Regions from separate parts of the Pseudoalteromonas sp. L21 genome, predicted to be linked through region 3. Evidence: predicted binding sites of a transcription regulator. Region 3 holds the regulator's gene; each other region holds the start of a gene.
What was found. Region 3 encodes FliA, which starts transcription of late flagellar genes. Its sites were predicted from a motif close to CTAAAGNTNNNNNNNNNNNNGCCGATA; they were not measured.

Region 1: the regulator FliA is predicted to act here: its motif matches at 1,905-1,931, upstream of L3V41_RS19885 (DUF5610 domain-containing protein).
Region 2: the regulator FliA is predicted to act here: its motif matches at 2,085-2,111, upstream of pomA (flagellar motor protein PomA).

The regions. Positions count from the first base shown of each region.
Region 1 covers NZ_JAKKCV010000012.1:20,158-24,448, reverse strand. Annotated here, with positions in the region: gene murI (glutamate racemase) at 1-692, opposite strand, end outside; gene L3V41_RS19885 (DUF5610 domain-containing protein) at 754-1,875, opposite strand; gene trmA (tRNA (uridine(54)-C5)-methyltransferase TrmA) at 2,041-3,138, shown strand; gene L3V41_RS19875 (DUF523 domain-containing protein) at 3,141-3,596, opposite strand; gene L3V41_RS19870 (thiol:disulfide interchange protein DsbA/DsbL) at 3,654-4,291, opposite strand, start outside.
Region 2 covers NZ_JAKKCV010000006.1:4,877-9,167, reverse strand. Annotated here, with positions in the region: gene dxs (1-deoxy-D-xylulose-5-phosphate synthase) at 1-679, opposite strand, end outside; gene ispA ((2E,6E)-farnesyl diphosphate synthase) at 767-1,654, opposite strand; gene xseB (exodeoxyribonuclease VII small subunit) at 1,660-1,902, opposite strand; gene pomA (flagellar motor protein PomA) at 2,175-2,942, shown strand; gene L3V41_RS16475 (flagellar motor protein MotB) at 2,945-3,868, shown strand; gene L3V41_RS16470 (hypothetical protein) at 4,001-4,291, shown strand, end outside.
Region 3 covers NZ_JAKKCV010000001.1:457,354-461,644, forward strand. Annotated here, with positions in the region: gene L3V41_RS02130 (protein phosphatase CheZ) at 13-780, opposite strand; gene cheY (chemotaxis response regulator CheY) at 798-1,181, opposite strand; gene L3V41_RS02140 (RNA polymerase sigma factor FliA) at 1,222-1,932, opposite strand; gene L3V41_RS02145 (MinD/ParA family protein) at 1,959-2,819, opposite strand; gene flhF (flagellar biosynthesis protein FlhF) at 2,812-4,291, opposite strand, start outside.

The sequences.
Region 1 (4,291 bases), on a different contig from region 3:
GTGTCTATTGATAAGGCAAGTTGATGTTTCATTAATAAGCTACTTACCCTATTGGCAATCGCTTTACCGGAATCAATTAACTTTACCGGCTTCTCAAAGCACATCGCTAATGTATTTGCTAATAATGGAAAGTGTGTGCAACCTAACACTAGCACATCAATATCACCAGCAATATTGAGTGCAGCTATTTCTTCATTAAACTCATAGTTAGATAATGAATGAGTATGAAACAATGTTTCAGCTAACTCCACCAGCTTGGTTGATGCATATAAGCTTACTTTCGTATTTTTACCATGTTCTTTGATAAGTGCTTTAGTGTAATGACTATTTACAGTTGCGGGAGTGGCAATTAGACCGATATGTTTTGTTTTACTTATTAGGCAAGCGGGTTTAATTGCAGGTACCACACCTACTATTTCAATATGAGTGTGCCTACGAATGATGTTGAGTGCAGAGGTCGAAGCGGTATTACAAGCTATTACTAAGATATCAACTTGCAATGCGCTACTTTCAATAAAATGAATTAAAGCCAGTAAGCGTTGAATGATCTTTTGCGGCGGTTGAGCACCATAGGGCAATAGTGCATTGTCCATAAAGTAACTATAAGTGGCTTCAGGTATCAGTTGTTGAATTTGCTCAAGTACAGTAGTACCTCCAATACCTGAATCAAATACCATGATATGAGCTGACAAACTGCTTTCCCCTGAAAATCAAAGGTCAGAAGTTTGCCATGCAGTTATTTAAAAAGAAAGCTTACGATTTTAGCTCTTCGATGTCAGCGTTGATCTTATTCATCTGCTCAAGCATGGTCTTGGTATAGTCGACTAACTTGCTCACTTCTTCTTTATCTTGATTTAACCACTCTAAAATACCAGCAAGTTGATTTTGTAAACCAAGTTCATTTGCCTTATTCAAGGTTTCTTTCAAGTCATCATTAAATGGCGCTATCTTTTCTGCGACATCTTTTTCAGGAGTAGGCCTGACTTGTTCATAGCCTTTTATGCTTGCAACAGTCTTCGTTTGTTTAAGATCCATAGAGAAGGCAACAAGCTGCTCATTACCTAAACTAAGTTCCTGCGCCTGTTTAAATGCTTCATCTAATGAACCTGAGAAAAAGGTCTCGCTCACTCCTTGTAAATCTTCCATAAGCGCATTAATTGCTTCTTGCTCTTGTTCATTTAGTTCACCATTCACTGACATCGAAAATGAAAGCTCGCGAGATTGTGATGACTCACTTACAAATGCTTCATTTCCACCACGCTTGCTATAAGCACTGGCAGATTGGCTAGTATACGCATCTGCAAAACTGATACTCACTTCATCGCCTTCTGCTGTCGTGAATGTATACTCAGCATTATTTCGTAAACTTATATATTGTGCTTGGCTTACCGACACAGAAGCTGGCTTAGGGTTAAAAAGACTTTCCTCAAGTTGATCTATACCACTGAAGATACCTTCTTTTGATTTCTCAATACCTTCTTCAATATCGTCATTTAGCAGATTTGAACCTTTTAGCTCTTCATAAGCCTCATCAACTCCCATTTGAACGCCTTTTCGGGCTTCACCCAGCATACTTTTAAGTTTTTCATCATCTGCACCATCCGCTTTTGCTTTGCGAATAGCGCCGCCAACGAAATCAAGTACATTCTTAACGATTGCTTCAAAGTCAAACAGGGGCTTATCTTTTTTCTCTTCTACAACAGGTAACCCTAACTCAGCGGCAAGTTTATCGCCGAGTACTTTGGCGGCCAACTCTCGCCCTCTTTGCTGATAGCTATCATGAGCACTTTGAATATTAGGCTGCTGCAATGGTTGCTTACCATTGTACTTATTTACGTTTGTATTAGGCATATAGCCTTGGTTGCCAATTTTCATGATCCGACTCCATGTGATGATTACCTCATTATCGGCTAAAAGTTAGAAAACTTAAGTTTTCTGTATAAAAAAACAACACCAAAAATAAGTAACAAAACTAGACAAATCTTCTATGCCCCCTACAATAGCGCCGATATAAAGCTAAGAGATAAAAGGTAATCAGCCATGGCGGTTATAAAAATTGATACAACTCAATATGATGCACAACTAAGTGAAAAGGAGCAGCGCATCTTTTCTCAGTTTCAACGTTTCGGTGTTGAAAAGTTAGAGATATTTAGCTCTGATCCAATTCACTACCGTCAACGAGCTGAGTTTCGCGTTTGGCATGAAGGTGATGATCTATTTCACATTATGTTTGATCAACAAACCAAAGAGAAAATTCGCGTTGAAAATTTTGACCCTGCTGCGCCTTTAGTCGGTGAAGTTATGCAGGCAATGATTGAAAACTTAAAAGGGTGTGAAATCCTGCGCCGTAAGTTATTTCAAATTGATTACCTATCAACTTTAAGTGGTGAGATTCTTGTCAGTTTGCTTTATCACAAGCCCTTATGTGATGAGTGGTTAGAGGCAATTAAAGCACTAAAAGCAAAACTCAGTACACAATTTAACATCGACTTTATTGGCCGCGCACGTAAACAAAAAGAAGTGATTGGTAATGACTACGTCGTAGAGCGCCTAAACGTCAATGGAAAAGAGCTTATTTATCAACAAGTAGAAAATAGCTTTACCCAACCAAATGCCAAAGTAAATATTAAGATGCTTGAATGGGCACAAGCACTTTGTGAACCATTAGAGAATGATCTACTCGAACTATATTGTGGTAACGGTAACTTCTCGATTGCTTTAGCGAACTCGTTTGATCGTGTACTCGCAACTGAAATTTCTAAATCATCTGTTTACTCTGCACAATATAATATTGCACAAAATAAAGTGGATAACTTAGATATTATTCGCATGTCGAGCGAAGAGTTCACGCAAGCCATGAAAGGTGAACGCACGTTTTCTCGCTTAGAAGGCATTGATCTGAAAAGTTATAATTGTCAGAGTATTTTAGTTGACCCACCCCGTGCAGGAATGGACACGCTCACCTGTGATCTCGTGGCCAATTACAACAATATTATCTATATCTCATGTAATCCAGATACGCTTGAACGCGACCTTGAGCACCTTTGTAAAACACACGAAGTTAAGCGCTTTGCTATATTTGACCAATTTCCATACACGCATCACATTGAGTCTGGTGTATTTTTACAACGTAAATAAGTTTAGTTTTCTGCCAGCGCAGCAAATAGCGCTGGCAACTGCTCTTCACTGAACACCTCTATATTATTACTTTGTAATAACTGTGCGGTTAAACCCATCCCTATAACTTTATGCCCCGTATGGCTGCCATCGTAGATTGTGTTACGCCCGCAGGAGGGACTGGACTCTTTTAGTAAAGCAAAACGAATTTTATGCTTTTGGCAAATTTTTAAGGCTTGTTCTGCTCCTGCGATAAATTCAGCAGTGACATCTTCTGCATCTTTCGTTAACACTCGACCCTCTTTAATTTCAGCGGGCGGCCTTGGGATAGGTAAACCACCAGCCACTTCAGGACAAAAGGAAACTAACCTTTTTTGTTGTTTGAGTGATTCTAATCCTGGGTCTAATAGGTTTTGTGATTGGCCATCGTAGCGTACAGGATTACCCAGTAAGCAGCTTGATACTAAAACTTTTTCCATGTTCATCACCAATAAAAAAGCTCCGCGAGCGGAGCTTATTAATATATTTGCTTATATTTATTTATCAGCTAAATAGTTGATAAGGTCAGCCATACCTTTTGCATCACTAATACCGGACTCAGCACCTAAAATTAAACGATATTTGCCATTCACAATGAATGTTGGTACGCCTTTCAATGCGCCTTTTTGTTTGTAGTACTCTTGATCGCGTTTCATTTTTGATGCCATCGTACGTACAGAAAAGCTATTGTAGTATTTATCAAAATCAGCTTCCGATACACCTTGTGATACGAAGATATCTTTCATATCTGCTAATTCATTGATTCGTGCACGTTTACCATGAATGTGATTAAAAATGGCAGCCACTAAAGCATCTTTTTGTGGTAACACAGCCGCAGTTGCATAAGCTTGAGCTAACATAGCCTGAATTTCTGGATCACGAGGTCCTGAAAAGTCTACATGGCTCTTTTTAAAAGCAACACCGTCATTCAAAAGCGGCTTTAGCTGCGCAACGATTGATTCGAAGCTATTACAATGCGGACAATAAAATGAGAAAAACTCTTTTACTTCAGGCTTTTTAGAAGCGCGCGCATCAAATGCTTCGTAATGCTTACCTTCTTCATATTGTGCAGCAGTTGCATTCGCTGCCAATCCTAATGTCATCGCCAATAAGGTAGCTTTAACTAACTTAATCA
Region 2 (4,291 bases), on a different contig from region 3:
TTGCCAGCTCTTTTACTGGAGGCAAACCTGATAGCAGCTTTTTGCTGCCTTCACGGATGTTGGTATAAAAACTACCTGATAAGATTCGTGCAAAATGGTTGTTTAGTGCACCCACGTTTTCAGAAATCGACATTTCATTATCATTTAAGATAATTAATACGTTAGGGTTTACATCACCCATGTGGTTCATCGCTTCGAATGCCATACCTGCAGTAATCGCACCATCACCAATAACAGCCACTGTTTTTCGATCTTTACCTTCTTTTTCAGCGGCAATGGCCATTCCTAGTGCGGCTGAAATTGATGTACTTGAGTGACCTACACTAAATGTGTCGTACTGGCTTTCTTCGCGAAATGGGAAAGGGTGTAAACCGTCTTTTTGGCGAATAGTATGCATTTGGTCACGGCGACCCGTTAAAATTTTATGTGGGTAGGCTTGATGGCCTACATCCCAAACGAGTCGATCAGAGGGCGTGTTATAGACATAATGCAGAGCGACAGTTAATTCAACTGTGCCTAACCCTGAGGCTAAATGACCACTACTTTGCGAGACTGAGTTAAGCAGGTACTCGCGTAACTCTTTACTAAACGCAGGTAATTTATCTTGCGCTAAATCACGCAGCTGTGCTGGCTCGTCAACCAAACTTAATAATGGATACTTGCTACTATCAAGTGTCATGATTTTATATACATCCTTCGCTAACCAGAGTGCATTATAGCTTATTGTGACTCTGATTTTTTAGTTATTTTGTCGTTGTTTTACGCATCAATATTTGCGTTCAACAATATAGTTGGCAAGCCTTGCCAGTTCACTCGTATTGAAATTAATCGCCTCTAAAGCTTGATGTGCCTGTGCGAGTAAATCTTGCGCTTTTTGCTTTGCGCCATCCAGTCCTAAAAGAGCGGGGTAGGTTGCTTTATTCGCTGCAATATCTGACCCTTGTGGTTTGCCAAGTGTTTCTGTATCTGCTTCGACATCTAGGATATCGTCTTGTACCTGAAAAGCCAGACCTATCGCTTGTCCAAACAAATTAAGCTGTTTTAATGTGTACTCGTCACATTGATTGGCACACAATGCACCTAGGGTTATTGCACAATTAAGCAGTGCCCCTGTCTTCAGTTGATGAATACGCTCTAATTGTTCGACACTGATTTCATTATTCGTCGCACTAATGTCAAGCGCTTGACCACCTACCATACCTTCAATACCTGAGGCTTTGCTTAATGAGGCGATCATTTTTATTTGCTGCGCTGGCGGTACAGAAAAAGGATGATTGGCAATTAAGTCAAAGGCAAGTGTTTGTAGTGCATCACCTGCAAGAATAGCGTTTGCTTCACCATACACTATATGGCAAGTAGGGCGGCCACGTCGCAGATCGTCATCATCCATTGCTGGTAAGTCATCATGAACTAGTGAATAGCTATGGATACACTCAATGGCTGCTGCAAGAATATCGAGGTCTTTTTTCTGTGCCCCCATCATCCTACCTGTTGCATAAACAAGGTATGGACGTAATCGTTTGCCGCCATTTAACACGCCATAATGAGTGGCTTCTTTTATTGTTTGTTCGGTATCTAAAGGCTGATCAAAATAGTGATTAAGTGTTGCTTCAACATCATTGCGCGCATCTTGCAGTTGGTCTATTAATTGCACTGAAATTAGTCCAAATTTGAATCGAAATTGCTCAGTGGAGCTTGGCTATCGTTACCCATAAGTATGGCAACTTTTTGTTCTGCTTGTTGTAGTTTACCTGATGAGGCATTAGCTAATGCAATACCACGTTCAAACTGCTTAAGAGATTGCTCTAATGACAAGTCACCCTGTTCCATTTGTACAACAATATTAGATAATTCATCCAAGGCTTCTTCAAAGCTCAAGTTTTCTGGTTTCTTCGCTGCCATAGTGGCCTCACTAGCTGATAGAAAGTGAGGCCAATTTTAGGGGGAATGCTAAACTAGGTCAAAGAATGATGTGTTTTTTTACGCATAAAGCAACGCCAATATGTTATTTTTACGCTTTTAGACACAAGATAAACTTGTAGCTTGAGAAACTTACATTAAAATAAAATTAATTCATTTAATGATTTAAGTATTTCAATTGCTTGCCGATAAGCAGTTAATAATAAAAATTTGATGCCTTAGGGTATCGTGCAATTGTTCCTCTGGAGGGGTATGTGGATTTAGCAACCATAATAGGTATTCTTGGTGCCATAGGCTTAATTGCTATGTCGATGGTGTTAAGTAGTGATGGCCAAGTTGCAATGTTTTATAACACCCCTTCGGTGGTCATTGTATTTGGCGGCTCTATTTTCATCGTGTTGTCAAACTTTACTATGGGTCAGTTTTTGGGCATAGGTAAAGTTGCCGCGAAAGCTTTCATGTTCAAGATAGAATCTCCAGAAGAGCTAATAGAGAAAGCTGTAGAGTTAGCAGACTCAGCCCGTAAAGGTGGTTTTTTAGCACTCGAAGAAGCTGAAATTCCTAATGGCTTTATGCGCAAGGGCGTTGATATGCTCGTCGATGGTCATGACGCCGATGTGGTTCGTGCTACCTTGCAAAAAGATATCGCACTTACTGCCACTCGTCACGAGCATGGCGCGGGACTATTTAAATCGTTAGCCGACATAGCTCCTGCAATGGGTATGATAGGCACGCTAATTGGTCTTGTTGCCATGTTATCAAATATGGACGATCCTAAAGCTATCGGTCCTGCGATGGCCGTTGCACTATTAACGACATTATATGGCGCGTTCTTAGCGAATGTGGTTGCTATTCCAATTCAGGTAAAACTAGAGCTACGCAAAGACGAAGAGGCTCTTAACCAACGCTTAATTCTCGACGCGGTACTGGGTATTCAAGATGGTCAAAACCCGAAAGTAATAGAAGGTATCTTGAAAAACTACTTAGCAGAGTCTAAACGAAAAGTGGATACTGAGGAGTAAGCATGTCTGATCAAGAGTGCAAATGTCCACCTCCGGGTTTACCAGCTTGGATGGGAACCTTCGCAGATTTAATGTCACTGTTAATGTGCTTCTTTGTACTCTTGCTTGCCTTTTCTGAAATGGATGTCCTTAAATTTAAGCAAATTGCCGGCTCAATGAAGTTTGCTTTTGGTGTACAAAACAAAATTGAAGTAAAAGACATCCCAAAAGGAACTTCAGTAATAGCCATGGAGTTTACGCCGGGTAAACCCGAGCCTACGCCTATCGAAACAATTCAACAACAAACGGTTGAAATGACCCAGCAGATGTTGGAATTCCAAGCCGGTGATGAAAGCTCAGCAGGTGGACGTCAAGAGCAGCGTGGTAATAAGCGTGGCGGTGAGTCTCAAAGTACAGCGCAAGAACAAGCGATGGATCAATCTATTTCCGCTGCGAATCAAGAACAAACCAACGAGCTTGTGAAGAAAATTGCGCAACAACTTGAACAACAGATTATTGATGGGGCGATTGAACTAGAGTCTTTAGGCCAGCAAATTATTATTCGTATTCGGGAAAATGGCTCATTTCCTTCAGGGAGTGCGTTCTTACAGCCTAAATTTAAACCAATTATTCGAGATATTGCAACCTTGCTAAAAGACGTGCCTGGCGAAATAACGGTATCTGGTCACACTGATGATTTTCAGGTTTCCAATGAGTTATATACCAATAATTGGGATTTATCTTCAAAGCGTGCAGTTGCAGTTGCAAGTGAAATGGAAAAAGCCCCAGGTTTCGATAAATCGAGAATGGTCGTAGTGGGCCATGCTGAAACGAGGCCACTTGTTCCCAATGTTACCGATGAAGATAGAAGGCGTAACCGTCGCGTCGAAATCTCAATTATGCAAGGCAAGGCGCAAGAGTCGGATCCTATTGATGTAAGACCCTAAATCAGTTACAGTTACAATTAGTTAAAGAATGTAATGGGTATAAGAATGAAAAAGCTCGATAAATATTGCTACCTGCCAGGTAACGGTGATGGTAACGATGGTAAAACAGAAAACTGATTAAGGTCGTTACTCGTGCCTGATTGGTTCAACTCTTTTATTGTTATATTAAGTAATAGCTGGGTGTTCATTCTGAGCCCAGCTATTTTTGTTTTTTATATCAGAAATGATTGGCTCGCCTTCAGGTTTTCTGTAATAACCGCTAGTTTTTTTCTATATGGCACTCTTATCCATTCAAGCCTGAGTGAGTTTGATGACATCTTTGTTTGGCGTTACGTTGTATGGGCATTTAATGACATAGCATGGATGGCCATCATTGCTTATCTTGGTATAAAAGATAAGGTTTATCTTTGGCAGAGCGTACTA
Region 3 (4,291 bases):
GCTACTCTCCTCTTAGAAGCCCAGACTTGATAATAGATCATCAACTTCATCTTGTCCTGAGACAACATCATCGCGAGACTCTTTATCAATAATTGGCCCTTCAGGACCTGCAAGCGTATCGCTTTGTGCAGGTGCTTGTTCTATGGCCTGTTTTTCTTGTTTTTGATGACCATCTTCTTGACTGCCAAACACAGTTAAAAGATTGATTAAACTGTCTTCTACTTCGCGTACTAATTCGATGACTCGGCGTATAACTTGCCCTGTTAAGTCTTGATAATCTTGTGCCATCAGCACATTCGTCATCAAGCCTTGTAACTCATCTGTTTTAGTTTGCGAGCTGTTCATAAACTTATCTAAGCTATGACATAGCGATTTAAATTCACCGAGCTCAATTTCTCGATTCATCAAACGATCCCACGTAGGTTTTATCGTCGCTATATCGTCTGCAAGTTGCTGAGCAATTGGCAAACTTGCTTCCACTGCATCCATGGTCTTATTAGCGGCGCTTTCTGTCATTTCCATGACATAATTTAAGCGCTGTTTAGCATCGGGTATTGCTTCCGTTGTTAAGCCAGTTAAACGCGTATCGAGATCAAAGTTTTTTAGCGCTTCATGAAGTTGTCGCGTTAATTTACCAATTTCTGCAAACAGCTCTGATTGTTCTTTTGATGCTGTGTCAAGTATTAGCTTATCCGCTTTTTCTTGTTCACCATTTTCAAGATACTCAACAAGTTGACGAGCTTGCTCTAAACTTATTTGAGGCGCAGCAAGTGCTGACATAAGCCTCTCCCCTTAGATTAACCTAAACGTTCAAACACTTTTTCCAATTTGGTTTTCAGTGTCGCAGCAGTAAATGGTTTAACGATATAACCATTTACACCCGCTTGAGCAGCAGCAACAATTTGTTCTTTTTTCGCTTCAGCTGTCACCATGAGCACTGGAATATGCTTTAGGCTGTCGTCGGCACGAATAGCTCTCAATAAATCAATACCTTGCATACCTGGCATGTTCCAATCGGTGACAACAAAATCAAATTCTTGATTTTGTAGCATTGGTAATGCTGTTGAACCATCATCAGCTTCCTGCACATTGGTGAAACCTAAATCCCTTAACAGGTTTTTAATGATACGTCTCATTGTAGAAAAATCATCAACAACAAGAATTTTCATGTTTTTATCCAAAACATCCTCCGGTGAGGTTTGAACCTATATTTACTTACTACTAATTAATCCAGTCATTGATTTTTGCTTTGAGCTTAATCATCGCCTGACCATGTATTTGACTCACACGCGATTCACTTACGTCGAGTATGTGCCCTATTTCTTTTAAATTCATTTCATCGTTGTAATACAAAGATAAAACAAGTGCATCTCTTTCCGGTAACGATTGAATAGCCGTTAATAGAGATTGGTTAAACCGTTCATTTTTAACGTTATTAAACGGTTTGTCTAGTGCTAAATCTTGCCCCATAGGTGTAATAACGTCTTCATCAACACCTAAATCCTCAATACCCAGAACTTTACTAGAATTTACATCATGTAAGATATGATGGTACTCATCGAGCGTAATATCAAGTTTTTCAGCAACTTCTGTATCTTTTGGTTCTCGATTTAAAGTACTTTCTAGTGCGGCTATGGTTTCAGCAACGAGACGTGCATTTCGGTGAACAGAGCGAGGCGCCCAATCGCCGCGACGAATTTCATCAAGCATCGCACCGCGAATGCGTATACCAGCGAAGGTTTCAAAGCTCGCTCCTTTGCCTGCATCAAAGTTTTTTGATGCTTCTATAAGGCCAATCATGCCTGATTGAATTAAATCGTCTAATTGAACACTGGCGGGTAAACGAGCAATTAAATGGCATGCCACTTTTTTGACTAAAGAGGCGTGCTTTTCGACAATCGCATTCAAATTGTTTGCTGATTGATATCCCATCGCTTTATTCACCGATGTTGTCATAGTTAGCCGTTTACTAGTTTTTCAATAAAAAATTCTAAATGACCGGATGGTTGATTCGGTATTGGCCACTTAACTGCTTTTGTTGCTAATGTTTTAAATGCGACTGCTGCTGGCGAACTAGGAAACAACTCAACAATCACTTTTTGGCGTCGAGTCGATTTACGCATATTTTCGTCATACGGTATTGTTGCAACTAATTCCATAGATACATCCAAGAAACGATCGGTTACTTTTGATAGTTTAGCAAACAATTCTTGGCCTTCACGCATACTGCGGACCATATTGGCAACAATTTTAAATTTATATACACCATGTTCACGGCTCAGTACTTTAATAAGTGCATAGGCGTCGGTTATGGAGGTAGGTTCATCACATACAACCACAACGACATCTTGTGCTGCACGTGAAAAGCTTAATACCATGTCGGAAATACCCGCGGCGGTATCAACAATTAAGATATCAAACTCTGTATTTAACTCGCTAAAAGCGCGGATAAGGCCGGCATGCTCAGAAGGGCTTAGTTCCACCATGCTCTGCGAACCAGAGGTTGCAGGGACTATTTTAATCCCCGCAGGGCCTTCAACAAGGATTTCATCCAGCTCACATTCGCCAGATAAAACATGAGATAAGTTACGTTCAACACGAAGGCCAAGCATGACATCACAATTTGCCAATCCCAAATCGGCATCAAGTACTAATACTCGATTTCCTTGCTGACCGAGTGCAATAGCGGTATTTAGTGAAACATTGGTTTTACCCACACCACCTTTGCCACCAGTCACAGCGATAACTTTAACGCCACTATTATTATTTTGATTCATTTTGCGCAGGCCGCTTGCTTGATCTAATACTGTGTTAATCATACATCCCTACTGTGCTCGACGCTACTGCTTGACGTCGTGAATGTTGTGCTTTTGCTCGTTTTAAATACAATTGTTCAGCCTTTTTCACTAGTTTTTCGGCATTTGCAACACGAATATCCTCTGGAACTCGCTGACCATTAGTAAGATACCCTATCGGAAGACGATTTTGAATCGCTATGCTGATAATCTCACCTAAACTTAGCGATTCATCCAACTTAGTGAATATACAACCACTTAGTTGCACCTTTTTAAAGTGTCTTACGGTTTCTTGCAACACATTTATTTGTGCTGTAGCACTTAATACTAAGTAACTACGAATATCAACTCGCTGATTACGCATTAGTGTATTAAGCTGCTCAGTCAAGCGTAAATCACGTTGGCTCATTCCCGCTGTGTCTATTAATACTAGTCGCTTATTACGTAAATGGTATAGCACTTCAGCCAATTCATTTGCATCTTTTACTTGTTTAACACCACAGCCAATAATACGGCCATAGGTAGCAAGTTGTTCGTAGGCACCAATCCGGTATGTATCCGTCGTAATTAATGCAACTTTGTCGGCACCGTATTTTTGGGCTCCTAACGCAGCAAGCTTAGCAACGGTGGTTGTTTTACCAACCCCTGTAGGCCCAACAAGTGCAAACACGCCGCCTTGACGTAAGATTTCGTTATTGGTGGTGTGCATTTGGTTTTCAACCATTTGCAGGAGTGCTTGCCAAGCTTGTTGACGTGAAACATCGTCTGGAATAAAACACGCCATTTGCTCAGCAACATCACGCTCAATTCCCATCCCCGCTAAACGGTCAATCATACACGCACGAGTTGGATCACGACGTGCCATATCTTGCTGCATTAAGCCCGATACTTGATGTTCGAGTAATTGACGAATCGCATTCATTTCTTCACGCATTGTCGCCATTTCTGATTGGTTAGCAGGCGCAGAGTTTTTCTGTTCTACCGGTGAATCTAAATCATCAAAGCCTGCATCTAAGTCATCATCAAAACCTAGGCTATGGGCTTGCGTTTGCATGCGAGGTGCAGCTTGTTCTTGGTAGCGTGGCTTTTGAGCATACTCAGGTTGTTGCTGTTGAAAACTAGGCTCTTTAGGTTGATAGTGTTCGCTCGTATCGATACCAGATTGGCTAAACATAGATGCAAGCTCAGGCGAACGAGGGCGTGGGGCTTGGCGCTCAAGTAACGCTTGTAGGCTATCGGCAACTTGTGCTTGCGGCTCAGGTTTAGCACGCATTGGCTCAGGCTTAACAAAATTAGGCTGTGGCGCAGGTTTTGATTGCACTGCTACGGGCGCTGCTTCAGCTTTAGGGGCTGCCTTGTCATAATCTACAGCTGCAACAATTTCAACACCGTTAGCGAGCTTTTTATTTGACATAATAACCGCATCAACACCTAATTCATCTTTCACTTCTTTAAGTGCAGTGCGCATATCTTTAGCAAAAAAACGTTTAATTTTC